One region of the Streptomyces sp. LN549 genome, then DNA from elsewhere that is predicted to be linked to it. Evidence: riboswitches for the same ligand, from Rfam matches in the RefSeq annotation. Region 1 holds a riboswitch; each other region holds the start of a gene.
What was found. Region 1 has a riboswitch for thiamine pyrophosphate ahead of SH922_RS29540 (thiamine ABC transporter substrate binding subunit). Riboswitches for the same ligand answer to the same signal wherever they lie in the genome.

Region 1 (3,723 bases):
CTGTTCATCTCCGCCGACGCCAGCGCCCGGTAGTACGCGAATCCGTGACCGCCCGACACGTCGACCGACCGCTCCACCAGAACGGCGAGCGGCAGCAGGATCAGCACCAGCACGGTCAGCAGCACTCCGCCGAGCAGCGCCCACTGCCCCGCGCCGCGCGGCCTGCGGGCGGTCTGAGCCGGGTCGACCAGCTTCAGTGCGGTCTCCCTGCGCCGTACGGTCCAGGCGTGCACCACGAGGATGGCGCCGACCGCGGCGAACTGCACCAGGGTCAGGACCGCGGCCGTGGGCAGGGCCAGCAGCTGCGCGGTCTGCCGGTAGATCTCCACCTCCAGCGTGGAGAATCCGGGGCCGCCCAGGATCTGGACGACACCGAAGGAGGTGAACGTGAAAAGGAAGACCATCAGCGCGGCGGCGGCCACGGCGGGGCCGAGCGCGGGAAGGGTGACACGGCGCCAAGCGGCGAAACGTCCCGCGCCGAGGACCCGTGCGGCCTCCTCCTGACGGGGGTCGAGCTGCGACCAGAGCCCGCCGACGGTACGCACGACGACGGCGTAGTTGAAGAAGACGTGTGCCAGCAGGATCGCCCACACCGTGGTGTCGAGCCGTACGCCCCAGAGCTCGTCGAGCAGTCCGCCGCGCCCCAGCAACGCAAGGAACGCGGTACCCACGACGACGGTCGGCAGCACGAACGGCACGGTGACGATCGCCCGCAGCAGCTGCTTGCCCGGGAAGTCGAACCGGGCGAACACATAGGCGCCCGGCAGGGCGATCAGCAGGGTCAGCGCGGTCGAGGCGAGCGCCTGCCAGCAGGTGAACCAGAGAACGTCCTGGATGTCCGGCCGGCTCAGCACCTCGCCGAACCGTCCGAACTGCCACACCCCGTCTGCCTTGAGCCCGCGTCCGACGATGGCGATGACGGGGTAGGCGAAGAACAGCGCGAAGAAGGCGACGGGCACGGCCATCAGTCCGAGCCGCACCGCGCTCCCGCGCCGTGCCCGGGCGCGCGCGGATTTCCCGCGCGCGCCCGGTCCGCGTACGGGAGTCTTCGCTACTTCACTACGAGCGAGGACCATGACTGGACCCACTGCTCACGGTTCTTGGCGATCTCGTCCGGGGCGACGGTCGTCGGCTTGTCGACCGTGGCACCGAACTCCGTGAAGAGGTCCGGCACCTTCGCGCCCTTGGTGACCGGGCTGACGAACATGTTGAGCGGCATGTCCTCCTGGAACTTCTTGCTGATCAGGAAGTCCAGCAGGGCCTTGCCGCCCGCCTCGTTCTTCGCTCCGTCGAGCAGGCCTGCGAACTCGATCTGGCGGAAGCACGTCGCGGTGGCGACCCCGGTCGGGGCCGTCTTCGGCTGCGGATCCGCGTACAGCACCTCGACGGGCGGGCTGGAGGCGTAGCTGACGACGAGCGGCCTGTCGGCCTTGGCCTTCTTGCCGCCGGCGGAGCCGGAGAACTCCTCGTTGTACGCCTGCTCCCAGCCGTCGACGACCTTGACGCCGTTGTCCTTCAGCTTCTTCCAGGTAGTCCTGGTAGCCGTCCTCGCCGTACGTGGCGACCGTGCCGAGGAGGAAGCCGAGGCCGGGCGAGGAGGTCGCGGCGTTCTCGGTGACGAGGAGGTTCTTGTACGCGGGCTTCGCCAGGTCGTCGAAGGACTGTGGCGGCGCGAGCTTCTTGTCGGCGAAGTACTTCTTGTCGTAGTTGACGCAGATGTCGCCGGTGTCGACCGGGGTGACCCGGTGCTTCTCCGCGTCCAGCTGAACGCCGGCGGCGACCTGGTCGATTCCCTTTGCCTTGTACGAGGTGAACAGGCCGTTGTCGAGGGCACGCGAGAGCAGGGTGTTGTCGACGCCGAAGAACACATCGCCGCGGGGCGATCCCTTGGTCAGGATCTCCTGGTTGAGGGCGGCGCCCGCGTCCCCGCTCTTCAGCACCTTGACGGTGTAGCCGGTCTCCCGGGTGAACTCCTTCAGCACGTTCTTGGAGGCGTTGAAGGAGTCGTGGCTGACGAGGGTGACGGTCTTGGAGCCGGTGCCCTTGGTTCCGCCGGTGCCGGCGGCCGAGTCGTCGGAGCTTCCGCATCCGGCGAGTGCGGTCGCGCCGAGCGCGGCGGCGACGGCCGTCAGCGCGATCTTCTTGGTGGTGCTCATGTGATTCCTCCTGGGGGTGACCAGGAAGAGACGCGGCCCTGCCCGCACCGGTGGAAACCGGAAGCGGGCAGGGCGCAACAGCTTGAGTAAGGTCCGAACTTCCTACCCGGAATGACCCGGGCGAGGTTCAGAGGGTCTGCGGCCAACCTGTCCTTGGTGCCGCACTCTCAGCGCTGTGGCGCTCCCCTGTCGGAATATGAAGTTGAATTCGAGCCCAGGCTACACGCCTGGTTTCCGCCTCAGCGCTCGGATGCCGCCAGCTGTCCGCAGGCCCCGTCGATCTCCTGTCCGCGGGTGTCCCGGACGGTCACCGGCACGCCGTGGGAGGCGATCGCCTCGACGAACGCCTTCTCGTCCTCGGGCCGCGAGGCGGTCCACTTCGAGCCGGGCGTCGGGTTCAGCGGGATCAGGTTGACGTGGACCCGCTTGCCCTTGAGGAGCCGGCCGAGCCGGTCGCCCCGCCACGCCTGGTCGTTGATGTCGCGGATCAGGGCGTACTCGATGGAGATGCGGCGGCCGGACTTCTCCGCGTACTCCCACGCCGCGTCCAGTACCTCGCGGACCTTCCACCGGGTGTTCACCGGCACAAGGGTGTCGCGCAGCTCGTCGTCCGGCGCGTGCAGCGAGACGGCGAGGCGGCACTTGAACCCCTCGTCGGCAAAGCGGAGCATGGCGGGGACGAGGCCGACGGTGGAGACCGTGATCCCGCGCTGCGAGAGCCCGAGGCCGTCGGGCTCGGGGTCGGTCAGCCGGCGGATCGCGCCGACCACGCGGTTGTAGTTGGCGAGCGGCTCGCCCATGCCCATGAAGACGATGTTGGAGAGCCGGGCCGGCCCGCCCGGGACCTCGCCGTCACGCAGCGCGCGCATGCCGTCGACGATCTGGTGGACGATCTCGGCGGTCGACAGGTTGCGGTCGAGACCGGCCTGTCCGGTGGCGCAGAACGGGCAGTTCATGCCGCAGCCGGCCTGCGAGGAGATGCACATCGTGACGCGCTCGGGGTAGCGCATCAGGACGGACTCGACCAGCGTCCCGTCGTGCAGCTTCCACAGCGTCTTGCGGGTGGTGTCGTCGTCACAGCTGATGTGCCGGACCACGGACATCAGGTCGGGGAACATCGCCTCGGCGAGCTTGTCCCTCGATCCGGCCGGAATGTTGGTCCACTCCGACGGGTCGTGCGCGTACCGCGCGAAGTAGTGCTGCGAGAGCTGCTGGGCGCGGAACGGCTTTTCGCCGATCGCGGCGACGGCTTCCTTGCGCTCGGCGGGCGTGAGGTCGGCGAGGTGCCGCGGCGGCTTCTTGGCTCCGCGGGGCGCGACGAAAGTGAGTTCTCCGGGCTTAGGCATGGTTCTTCCAGTGTCGCAGACAGAACAGTGAGGGCCCGCCGCCCTGTGGACAACGGACCCTCACTCGTAAAAACGCAGGTCAGAAGGGGTGACCTAGTCGCTTGTCAGCCGGAGCCGACGAAAATCACCAGCAGTAGCCAGACCACCGGCGCGGTCGGCAGGAGCGAGTCGAGCCGGTCCATGATGCCGCCGTGCCCGGGCAGCAGCGTGCCCATGTCCTT
Region 2 (3,723 bases), 1.7 Mb from region 1:
CCGGAGGAGAACGCGGTGACGACGGTCGAGGCGTCCATCGCGACCTTGGTGACGTCGTCGGGCTTCAGACCGGCCTCGCTCAGCGCCAGGTCGAGGATCATGTCGCCGGAGGTCCCTTCGGCGACGGCCACCTTCTTGCCCTTGAGGTCAGCCGGCTTCTCGATGCCGGAACCGGGCCGGGCGATGACCCGGTCGGCGAGGCCCAGCATGTTGACGGAGACGATGGAGGCGCGGCCGGAGGCGGGCAGCCACAGTGCGCCCGGGCCGAGGTAGCCGAAGTCCAGGTTGCCGGTTCCCAGAGCTGTGACCTGAAGCGGTCCGTTGGTGAAGGCCCTCAGCTCGGGGGTGACGCCCGCCTTCTTCCACAGCCCCTGCTTCTGGGCGACGGCCAGCGCGACGGAGCCGCTGTAGTCGGCGATGTAGCCGAACTTCACCTTCTGCGGCCCGCCGTTCGCCGCGTCCGATGAGGAGCCACTCCCGCAACCGGAGGCCGTGGAGACGAGCGCCAGGGCCAGGAACAGGCTCGCCGTACAGCGGCGGACGGTACGGATCGACTTCATGACAGCATTCCTTCGAGCGGGGCGGGCTGGTGGTGGACGGCGTTCCACACCTGGGCACGCAGTTCGGCGAACTCGGGCGACAGGCGCTGTTCCTCGGTACGCGGATAGGGCAGCGTGACCGGGATGATCGTGTGGATGCGGCCGGGGCGGGCCGCCATGACGAAGGCCCCCGACCCCGAGCAGCCGCGCGGCCGCGGCAGGCCGGCCCTGGAGATCTCGCTCAACTCCCGCGGCGCCGAGCTGATCGGCATCGATCTCCAGCGCCACCACATCCACGTGGTCGTGGCCAACTGCGCCCATGAGATCGTCGGCCGCCACAGCGCCCCCGTCCCGGCGGACAGCGGCGCGGCCGAACGTGCCGCACAGGCGATCCGCGCCGTCGAGGACCTGGTGCGGCGCGAGAACATCAGCCTCGCCCCCATCGCGGGCATCGGCCTCGGCCTTCCCGGCTTCGTGCAGAACCCGGCCTCCAGTGACCCGCGCACCATGACCCCGTTCGCCGGCCATGTCGCGAAGGAGCTGGGCCGGCACTTCGACGCCCCCGTGCTCACCGACAACAACTCCCGGCTCGCGGCTCTCGCCGAGGTGACCTGGGGCGCGGCGCGCGGGATCGAGAACGCCGTCTATCTGCGCTGGTCGGAAGGGGTCGGTGGCGGACTCGTCGTCAACGGCGCACTGGTCCACGGCGCTCATGGCACCGCCGGGGAGATCGGCCACACCAGCTGCGCCCCCGAGGGAAAGCCCTGCCACTGCGGTGGCCGGGGCTGTCCGGAGGGCCTCATCTCCGTCCCCGCCCTGCTCGCCGCCTGCGCCGATCGCGGAGTGACGGCCGCGGACACCGCGGAACTGATCGCGCTCGCCGCCGAGGGGCAGCCGGACACGGCCGAGGTGATCCGGACCGCGGCCGTCGTCGCGGGGCGGGTGCTCGCGGCCCTCGCCGCCCAGGTCGACCCCGAGTGCATCGTCGTCTACGGGGAACCGGCGTCCCTCGACGCTCTCGTCCTCACACCGATCCGGGAGCAACTCGCCGCACTGTCCCTGCCGTCCGCACCTCGCACCATCGAGGTACGCGGATCCACCCTCGGCGGCGATGCGGCCGCGCTCGGCGGGGTGGCACTACTGCTGCGCACCACCGGCCAGGACCTGGCGGAGCTGCTGGACGGGGGCACCTCGCGGTGAACGCCTGCTGCGGGCCCGCCCGCGAGAACGCCGCGGCGGCCACGACCGCCACGGCCACTCCCCCGGCGGACTTCCCCGTACCCGAGCGCCGTCCCGCCGACCTGCTCCGCGGCATGGTCGCGGTGCCCGGTGGTCCGTTCCTGATGGGCGGCGAGGACGAGGACGCGTTCCCGGCCGACGGAGAGGGACCGGTACGGGAGGTGACCGTCGCCCCGTTCCACATCGACGCGGCCGCCGTGACCAACGCCCGCTTCGCCGTCTTCGTCAAGGCCACCGGCTATCGCACCGAGGCCGAACTCAGCGGCTGGTCCTATGTGTTCGGCTCCTTCGTCCCGCAGGAGGCCCGGCACGCCGTACTGCCGGGCACCGTGCCCGGCGCCCCCTGGTGGCGTGCGGTGACCGGAGCGCACTGGCGCGCCCCCGAGGGACCCGGCACCTCGATCGGCGACCGCCGCGACCACCCGGTGGTCCACATGTCGTGGCACGACGCGACGGTGTACGCCCGCTGGGCCGGCAAGCGGCTGCCCACCGAGGCCGAGTGGGAGAAGGCGGCCCGCGGCGGACTCGTCCGGGCCCGCTTTCCCTGGGGCGACGAGCTGACCCCGAACGGCCGGCACCGCTGCAACATCTGGCAGGGCGACTTCCCCGTACGCAACACGCGCGAGGACGGCTTCACGGGCACCGCGCCCGCCAAGGCGTACGCCCCCAACGGCTTCGGCCTCCACAACACCTCGGGCAACGTCTGGGAGTGGTGCGCCGACCGGTTCAGCGCCGACTGGCACGCCGAGGACCGCCCGGAGACCCGCTCCGACCCCCTCGGGCCACCGCACGGCGAGAGCCGGGTGCTGCGCGGCGGCTCGTACCTGTGCCACCGCTCGTACTGCAACCGCTACCGGATCGCCGCCCGGACCTCGAACACCCCTGACAGCACGACCGGACACGGCGGGTTCCGCTGCGCGCTCACCGTCTGACCCCCCGCATCGCGAGCCGCGCACATCCGGCTATCCTGGCCGCCGCACCGGACACGGGGTGCCCCTCAAGGGGCTGAGAACACACCCGTCGAACCTGAACCAGTTAGCACTGGCGGAGGGATGTCTCATGTCATTGCCGTATGCCCAGGACCAGCGCGCAGCGGTCGAAGCACGACCCGCGTTCGACGGGCGCATGCCCACCGCCCCCGGCGATCTGCGCATCGAGGCGCACGGCATAGCCCCCGTGCCCGAGGACCGCCGCTACGGCGGACCCGGCCGGCTGTTCACCGTCTGGTTCGCCCCCAACCTGACCATGACCGGGGTCTTCACCGGCACGGTCGGCATCGCGCTGGGCCTGGACTTCACCACGGCGCTCGCCGCCGTCGTGCTCGGCACGCTCGTGGGCGCCGTACCCACCGCATATCTGGGCACCTGGGGCAGCCAGACCGGCGCCGGTCAGCTCCCGCTCGCGCGGCTGGCGTTCGGCCGCGGTGTCGTACTGCCGGGCGCGCTGCAGTGGCTGTCGTCCATCGCCTGGGACGCGCTGATCGGCCTGTTCGGCGGAGACGCGCTGGCCCAGCTGTGCGGCTGGCCGTTCTGGCTCGGCGTGCTGGTCATGATGGCCGCCCAGGGCGCACTCGGCGTCCTGGGGTACGAGGTGATCCACCGGCTCCAGACAGTGATGACCTTCACTCTGGCCGCCGCCTTCATCGTGCTCGCCACGAAACTCCTGCACGGCGTGCACCCAGTCGCCAACGGCTCGGTACACGGTGCCGACCGGGCGGGCGCGTTCGTGCTGACGTGCACCATCGCCCTGAGCCTGGCGCTGTCCTGGGCGCCGTACGCCAGCGACTTCAGCCGCTATCTGCCGCGCACCGCGTCCCGGCCGCGCATGTTCTGGTGCACGTTGCTCGGCATCAGTGTCTCCTTCGTGGCGGTTCAGGCCCTCGGTCTGTGGGGTGCGTCCGTCTTCACCGATCAGACCGCGCGCGGCATCGACACACTGCTCGGCG
Region 3 (3,723 bases), 2.1 Mb from region 1:
GAGCAGAAGTGCGCCGTCTTCGCCGGCTCGGCCGGCAGCGTCTCGTCGTGGAACTCCCGTGCCGTGTCCGGGTCGAGGGCCAGGTTGAACTGGTCCTCCCAGCGGAACTCGAACCGGGCGTCCGACAGCGCGTCGTCCCACTCCTGCGCCCCCGGATGCCCCTTGGCGAGGTCTGCCGCATGGGCCGCGATCTTGTAGGTGATGACCCCGGTCTTCACGTCGTCCCGGTTGGGCAGACCGAGGTGCTCCTTGGGTGTCACGTAGCAGAGCATCGCCGTCCCCCACCAGGCGATCATCGCGGCGCCGATGCCCGAGGTGATGTGGTCGTACGCCGGCGCAACATCGGTCGTCAGCGGGCCGAGCGTGTAGAACGGCGCCTCCTCGCAGATCTCCTGCTGGAGGTCGATGTTCTCCTTGATCTTGTGCATCGGGACGTGGCCCGGACCCTCGATCATGGTCTGGACACCGAACCGCTTGGCGACGGTGTTCAGTTCGCCGAGCGTACGCAGTTCAGCGAACTGTGCCTCGTCGTTGGCATCCGCGATCGACCCGGGACGCAGCCCGTCACCCAGGGAGTACGTCACGTCGTACGAGGCGAGGATCTCGCAGAGCTCCTCGAAGTTCTCGTAGAGGAACGACTCCTTGTGGTGCGCGAGGCACCATGCCGCCATGATCGAGCCGCCTCGGGAGACGATCCCCGTCTTGCGGCGGGCCGTCAGCGGCACGTACGGCAGGCGCACGCCGGCGTGAACCGTCATGTAGTCGACACCCTGCTCGGCCTGCTCGATGACGGTGTCCTTGTAGATCTCCCAGGTCAGCTCCTCCGCCCTGCCGTCGACCTTCTCCAGGGCCTGGTAGAGCGGCACGGTGCCGATCGGAACGGGGGAGTTGCGAAGAACCCACTCACGGGTGGTGTGGATGTTGCGTCCGGTGGACAGATCCATGACCGTGTCGGCGCCCCACTTGGTCGCCCAGGTCATCTTGTCCACCTCCTCCTCGATGGAGGACGAGACCGCGGAGTTGCCGATGTTGGCGTTCACCTTCACCAGGAACCGCTTGCCGATGATCATCGGCTCGATCTCGGGGTGGTTGACGTTGGCCGGCAGGACGGCGCGGCCGGCCGCGATCTCCTCGCGCACCACCTCGGGCTCGACGTTCTCCCGGATCGCGACGTACTCCATCTCCGGGGTGACCTCGCCCCGGCGGGCGTACGCGAGCTGGGTGACGGGCCGGCCGTCCCGGCTGCGCCGCGGCTGGCGGGGACGGCCCGGGAAGACCGCGTCCAGATTGCGCAGCCCCCCGCGCGGTGAGGTGTGCTTGAGCCCGTCGTCCTCGGGGCGTGCGGGACGTCCCGTGTACTCCTCGGTGTCGCCGCGGGCGGTGATCCAGTTCTCCCGCAGAGGTGCCAGTCCGCGGCGGACATCGGTCTCGGTCGAGGGATCGGTGTACGGCCCCGACGTGTCGTACAGCGTCACGTCCTTGCCGTTGGTGAGGTGCACCTGACGGACCGGCACCCGGAGGTCCGGGCGTGAACCCTGGACGTACCCCTTGTGCCATCCGATGGACTTCCCGGCCTCGTCGCTCTGGTTCGAGGCAGGCGTGCGTGCGTCCGATGTGGTCATGAGACCTACTCCCTACGCCGGCATTACCCGGTAACAGGTTCGGCGGTCGGCGCAGCCTGTCCCGTACGGACGTACGGAGATCAGCGCCCTCTCAGCCCGGTGCTCCGAGCTCCCGCGTGTGCAAAGGTGCCACCACGCTAGCGCCCCGATCGGCAAGCTGAACAGAGGGCCCCTTGCTTGTTGCGATGATCGGCCGGTGACGTCCCCTCATAACGACTGCGAACCGCAGGGCCATCAGCACGCGCACTCGCACAGCCACGGCCCCGCCGCTCCCGTCTCCGGCCATCTGCGCAAGGTGATCGCCGCCGTGCTGATTCCGTTCGCGGCCGCGGTCGTCGTCGGGCTCGTGGTGCTCTGGCCCGGTGGTGCGCCGGCGCACGAGCGCACCGGTGTCGGTTTCGACCGGCAGACCCAGCAGGGCAAGGTGGTGAACGTCGGCAAGGTCGACTGCAAGGACGTGAGCGCCTCGCAGATCCCCGTCAGCGGTGAGACATCGCCGCCCACGGGCGAGCCGGCCACCGGGGACCGCCTGTGCGAGAAGGCCACCGTCGAAGTGACGAGCGGCCAGGACAAGGGCCGCACATTCATCGAGGTCGTCCAGCCGGACGCGCCCCGACAACTACGGAAGGGACAGGGGGTGGTCCTCGCGCACGCCCCCGACGCGCCCCACGACCTCCAGTACTCCGTGACCGATGTGAACCGGAAGTTCCCGTTGCTGTTGCTGGCCGGGGTCTTCGCCCTGGTGGTGGTGGCCGTGGGCAGAATGCGCGGGGTCATGGCGCTGGTGGCGCTCGCCCTGTCGTTCGCCGTCCTGACCCTGTTCATCCTTCCGGCCATCCTGCAGGGCTCGAACCCCCTGGTCGTGGCAGTCGTCGGGGCCGGCGCCATCATGCTGATCGCGCTCTACATCTGCCACGGGCTGACCGCCCGCACCTCGGTCGCCGTCATCGGAACCCTGATCTCACTGCTGCTGATCGGGCTGCTCGGCTCGCTCTTCATCGGCTGGGCGAGCCTCAGCGGGAACACCGATGACAACACCGGCCTCATCCACGGCCTGTATCCGCACATCGACATGAGCGGACTGCTGCTGGCCGGCGTCATCATCGGTTCCCTCGGGGTGCTCGACGATGTGACGGTCACCCAGACCTCGGCGGTCTGGGAACTTCACCAGGCGGATCCGACGATGAGTGCGAAGGAGCTCTACCGGGCAGGGATCAGGATCGGGCGTGACCACATCGCCTCGGTGGTCAACACCCTGGTGCTCGCCTATGCGGGCGCCGCGCTTCCACTGCTGCTGCTGTTCTCGATCGCCCAGAGCAGCATGGGAACGGTGGCCAACAGCGAACTGGTGGCGGAGGAGATCGTGCGCACACTGATCGGCTCGATCGGACTGGTCGCCTCGGTGCCGGTGACCACCGCGCTCGCGGCACTGGTCGTCTCCGCGGACCGCACCGGGCTCGCCGCGTTTTCCGGTGCTCCGGCGCCCGTACGGAGCGGCAGGGGACGCCGTCGCCGGGCGAGGTCCTGAGTGCCCGGACACGGAGAGCGATTCACCCGTTCGGCAGGTGTGCTGTTCGACCGGCATGCAGGCCATGGGCACGGCCTTCGTCAGCCGGCGTTCTGTTCCTCGGCCAGAATTCGCCCCAGCGCCTCTTCCAGATTGCCCTCGAAGTCACCCAGCGTGCACTCCTGCCCGAGCGGCACGAGCTTGTCCGTCCGGTCGAGAAACGCCACAAGAGGTGCCGTGCCGGCCCGGAACAGCGCACGGTCAGCCCCCACCTGGAGCCGGATGTGGACGTCGGACAGCCCTTCGGGCTCCGTCGGCCCGATGTGCACATCGCCGTCACCACTGGGGCTGTTGAGACCGTCGAGCAGCAGCTCACGGCCGAAAGCCCAGGTGACGGGGGCGTCGCCGGGCAGATGGAAGGTCATCCGGATCGCGTACGGATCGCACACCTCGTACCGGAGCTCCACCGGGATACGGAAAGAGAGCTCCTCGGAGACGAGGAAGCTCATCATGACCTCAGCTTGAACCGACTCGCGCATCGTTCAACCCCGCAGTAGATGAATCTGGCCAGGAATGATCCCCCATGGCCCTATT
Region 4 (3,723 bases), 4.2 Mb from region 1:
GGTCACCCTGGCGCCGGCGGGCGTCCGTGCACAGGTAGAGCCGGGCATCGGACAGCAGCGCGCGAGGCGTGGACATGGTGCGGTTCCCCCCGGGGAAGGCGATGACGGTGGTTCGGTGGTACGCGCGGGATGCGGGCCGCACCGTGCGGCCCGCATCCCCCGTGCGGCTGTCGGTCAGACGGCGAGCGCCTGGGCGCGGCGCTTCACCTCCGTGCCGCGATTCTCACTCAGCGCCTGCGCGGGCGTGCCCGGCAGGCTCGGGTCGGGCGTGAAGAGCCATTCCAGCATCTCCGCGTCGGAGTAGCCGTCGTCCCTCAGGAGCGTCAGGGTCCCCGAAAGGCCCTTGACCACCTTGTCGCCGTCAATGAAGGCGGCAGGCACCTGGAGCGCCCGGTTCTCACCGCGTCGTACGGCAATGAGCTGGCCGTCCCTGACCATCTGGCGCACGCGCGTCACCTGGACATCGAACATTTCGGCGATGTCGGGAAGGTGGAGCCAGGCAGGGACGAGAGCATCGATCTTTGCGTCAATCTCGGTCACGGGGACAAGCGTGCCATCCCGGACCGACAGTCGGTACCCGGGCCGCCCGTACGGGGGCCGGATACGCCGTCAGAGCGTGGCCGACTTCAGGGGTGCGGAGGGGTCGGCGACCCGCTCCGGGTCGAGCTCCGCCCCCGATTCGACGAGTTTGCGCCCCTGCGCCAGATCGCGCGGACGGCCGACCGCCAGTACGGCGACGAGCGCTCCGGCGCGCAGCCAGCACACCGTCCACGTGGGTTCGGCCGGATCGCCGCGCCACACCAGGGTGTCGGCCCCCGTGTGGTGGCCCGCGTACTGGACGAAGCGGCCGAACTGCTCGGACCAGAAGTAGGGCACAGGGTCGTAGACCGGGGGCTGCCCGTCGCCCTCCGGAGTGGCGGCGGTGACGGCGGCGGCGACGGTCCGGGGCCCCTGGAGGGCGTTGTCCCAGTGGTGGACGAGCAGCCGCTCGCCGTACCGGGCCGAAGGGAACGAGGCGCAGTCCCCGACCGCGTACACATCGGGGAGCGAGGTGCGCAGTGACGCGTCCGCGGTCACCGACCCGTCCGGGCCGAGCTCGATCCCCGATCCGGCCAGCCAGCCGGTCGCGGGCCGGGCGCCGATGCCGACGACGACCGCGTCCGCCGGGATCGCACGGCCGTCCGCCAGGACCACGCGGCCGGCTTCGATGCGGTCGACCCTGGCACCGGTGAGGAGTCCGGCGCCGCTCTCGGCGTACCAGCCGGTCATGGGGGCCGCCACCTCGGCGGGCAGGGCGCCGGCGAGCGGGTGCTCGGCGGCCTCGACGACGGTGACCGCACAGCCGGCCGCGCGGGCCGCGGTGGCGAACTCGGCGCCGATCCAGCCCGCACCGACGACCACGACGTCGTGCTGCTGTTCGAGGACCGGCCGCAGCCGGGCGGCGTCGTCCAGCGTGCGCAGGAGGTGGACGCCCGGGACGCCCTCGGTGCCGGGCAGCATCAGGGGCTCGGCACCGGTGGCGACGACCAGGACGTCGTACGGGACGGGCCCGTCCGGAGTGTCCAGTTCGTGGTCGCCCGCGCGCAGCGCGGTCACGTCGAGGCCGAGCCGCAGGGTGAGGTCCAGCGCCTCGAAGTCGATGTCGAAGGCCGAGTCCTCGGCCTTGCCGAGAAGGACCGCCTTCGACAGCGGGGGCCGGTCGTACGGCTGGTGCGGTTCGGCGCCGATCAGCGTGACGGGGCCGGTGAAGCCCTGTTCGCGCAGGGCCACCGCGGTCTGTACGCCCGCCATGCCCGCTCCGGCGATCACGACGCGGCGGCTCTGCCGCGGCTCTGTCTGCTGTTGTCCGGTCTGCTCGTCCACCCGACCACCTTAAGCACCCTGACGGGCCGTCAGGAAGATGCTTCCCGGCTCACCGCTGCCGGACCACCGTGCGCGTGCCCCGCTCACGGCACCGGCTCCCCTTGCCGGGGGCGCGGGGCAGAGGTTTAGGGTAGCCGTGCAGATTACTCGCGGGAGTCCGGTCGTACCGGGCTGAGAGGGAGGCTGGACGGCCTTCGACCGTACGAACCTGATCCGGGTCATGCCGGCGAAGGGAGGGGCTGGACGCCCATGCGCACGCACCGTACGAACGGGTCCGACGTCCTCGTCATCGGGGGCGGCATCATCGGCCTGGTGACCGCCTGGCGGGCCGCGCAGCGCGGCCTGACCACCGCGGTCGTCGATCCCGAACCGGGCGGCGGCGCAGCCCAGGTCGCGGCGGGGATGCTGGCAGCCGTCACCGAACTCCACTACGGCGAGGCGATGCTGCTCGGCCTCAACGTCGCCTCCGCCGCGCGCTATCCGGCGTTCGCGGCCGAGCTGGAGGCGGCGAGCGGACAGGACATCGGATTTCGCACCTGCGGCACCCTGGCCGTCGCGCTCGATGCCGACGACCGCGCCCAGATGCGGGAACTCCACGCCCTGCACCGTCGCTCGGGCCTGAAGTCGGAGTGGCTCACCGGCCGGGAGTGCCGCCGCCTCGAGCCGATGCTCGCACCGGGCATACGCGGCGGGCTGCGGGTCGACGGCGACCACCAGGTCGACCCGCGACGGCTGGCCGCCGCACTGCTGACGGCGTGCGAACGGGCGGGGGTCGTCCTCCACCGCCAACGGGCCGAGCGGCTCTCGGTCACGGCCGACCGGGCCACCGGAGTCGTACTGGCCGACGGTACGCAGCCGGCGGCCGATCAGGTCGTGCTCGCCGCGGGCAGCCTCAGCGGCCGGCTCGCGGGGGTGCCGGAGCACATCCTGCCCCCGGTCCGCCCGGTGAAGGGCCAGGTGCTGCGGCTGACCGTGCCCACCACGTACGCCCCCTTCCTCTCCCGCACCGTGCGGGCCGTGGTCCGGGGCAGCCACGTCTACCTCGTGCCGCGTGATAACGGGGAGCTGGTCATCGGCGCCACCAGCGAGGAGATGGGCTGGGACACCACGGTCACGGCGGGCGGTGTGTACGAGCTGCTGCGCGACGCGCACGAACTGGTGCCGGGCGTCACCGAGCTGCCGCTCACCGAGACCCGCGCCGGCCTGCGCCCCGCCTCCCCCGACAACGCCCCACTGCTCGGCCGCACCGCACTGCCCGGCCTCCATCTCGCCACCGGTCACCACCGCAACGGGGTGCTGCTCACCCCCGTCACCGGGGACGCCATGGCGCAGCTGCTGGCGGACGGCGATCTGCCCGAGGTGGCCCGCCCCTTCTCCCCCGGCCGCTTCTCGCCCGCCGCCGCCCCCGCACCTCAGGAGCAGCCCGCATGACCACGCCCACTCCCCCTTCCGTTCCGGTCTCCGTCTCCGTGAACGGCGAGACCGTCGCCATCGCGCCGGGCACCACCCTGGATGCCCTGGTCGCCTCGCTGACCAGCGCGTCCTCGGGCGTCGCGGCCGCCCTGAACGAGACCGTCGTGCCGCGCGGCCAGTGGCCCGCTGCCGCGCTCACCGACGGCGACCGGGTCGAGGTCCTCACCGCGGTCCAGGGCGGCTGACCATGTCCGACGACCTCTTCGCCCTCGGGGACACCTCTTTCGGCTCCCGGCTGATCATGGGGACGGGCGGGGCACCCAGCCTGGACGTGCTGGAGCGGTCCCTGACCGCCTCGGGCACCGAGCTGACGACCGTGGCGATGCGCCGGCTCGACCCGACCGTGCAGGGCTCCGTGCTCTCCGTGCTGGAGAAGCTCTCCATCCG

Region 2: it holds a riboswitch for thiamine pyrophosphate, as region 1 does, so the genes downstream of both, SH922_RS36775 (purine-cytosine permease family protein) here and SH922_RS29540 (thiamine ABC transporter substrate binding subunit) in region 1, are expected to answer to the same signal.
Region 3: it holds a riboswitch for thiamine pyrophosphate, as region 1 does, so the genes downstream of both, thiC (phosphomethylpyrimidine synthase ThiC) here and SH922_RS29540 (thiamine ABC transporter substrate binding subunit) in region 1, are expected to answer to the same signal.
Region 4: it holds a riboswitch for thiamine pyrophosphate, as region 1 does, so the genes downstream of both, thiO (glycine oxidase ThiO) here and SH922_RS29540 (thiamine ABC transporter substrate binding subunit) in region 1, are expected to answer to the same signal.

The regions. Positions count from the first base shown of each region.
Region 1 is NZ_JAZHRI010000002.1:6,557,460-6,561,182, reverse strand. It holds gene SH922_RS29545 (ABC transporter permease) at 1-965, opposite strand, end outside; partial or broken gene SH922_RS29540 (thiamine ABC transporter substrate binding subunit) at 1,052-2,156, opposite strand; TPP riboswitch at 2,238-2,354, opposite strand; gene rlmN (23S rRNA (adenine(2503)-C(2))-methyltransferase RlmN) at 2,396-3,502, opposite strand; gene SH922_RS29530 (phosphatidate cytidylyltransferase) at 3,607-3,723, opposite strand, start outside.
Region 2 is NZ_JAZHRI010000002.1:8,274,819-8,278,541, reverse strand. It holds gene SH922_RS36795 (ABC transporter substrate-binding protein) at 1-560, opposite strand, end outside; partial or broken gene SH922_RS36790 (ATP-binding protein) at 557-721, opposite strand; gene SH922_RS36785 (ROK family protein) at 717-1,739, shown strand; gene SH922_RS36780 (formylglycine-generating enzyme family protein) at 1,736-2,710, shown strand; TPP riboswitch at 2,755-2,848, shown strand; gene SH922_RS36775 (purine-cytosine permease family protein) at 2,838-3,723, shown strand, end outside.
Region 3 is NZ_JAZHRI010000002.1:4,461,330-4,465,052, reverse strand. It holds gene thiC (phosphomethylpyrimidine synthase ThiC) at 1-1,622, opposite strand, end outside; TPP riboswitch at 1,615-1,748, opposite strand; gene SH922_RS20090 (YibE/F family protein) at 1,819-3,150, shown strand; gene SH922_RS20085 (SsgA family sporulation/cell division regulator) at 3,231-3,668, opposite strand.
Region 4 is NZ_JAZHRI010000002.1:2,320,130-2,323,852, forward strand. It holds gene thiE (thiamine phosphate synthase) at 1-76, opposite strand, end outside; gene SH922_RS10225 (Rv2175c family DNA-binding protein) at 175-540, opposite strand; gene SH922_RS10230 (NAD(P)/FAD-dependent oxidoreductase) at 610-1,791, opposite strand; TPP riboswitch at 2,003-2,115, shown strand; gene thiO (glycine oxidase ThiO) at 2,113-3,294, shown strand; gene thiS (sulfur carrier protein ThiS) at 3,291-3,521, shown strand; gene SH922_RS10245 (thiazole synthase) at 3,524-3,723, shown strand, end outside.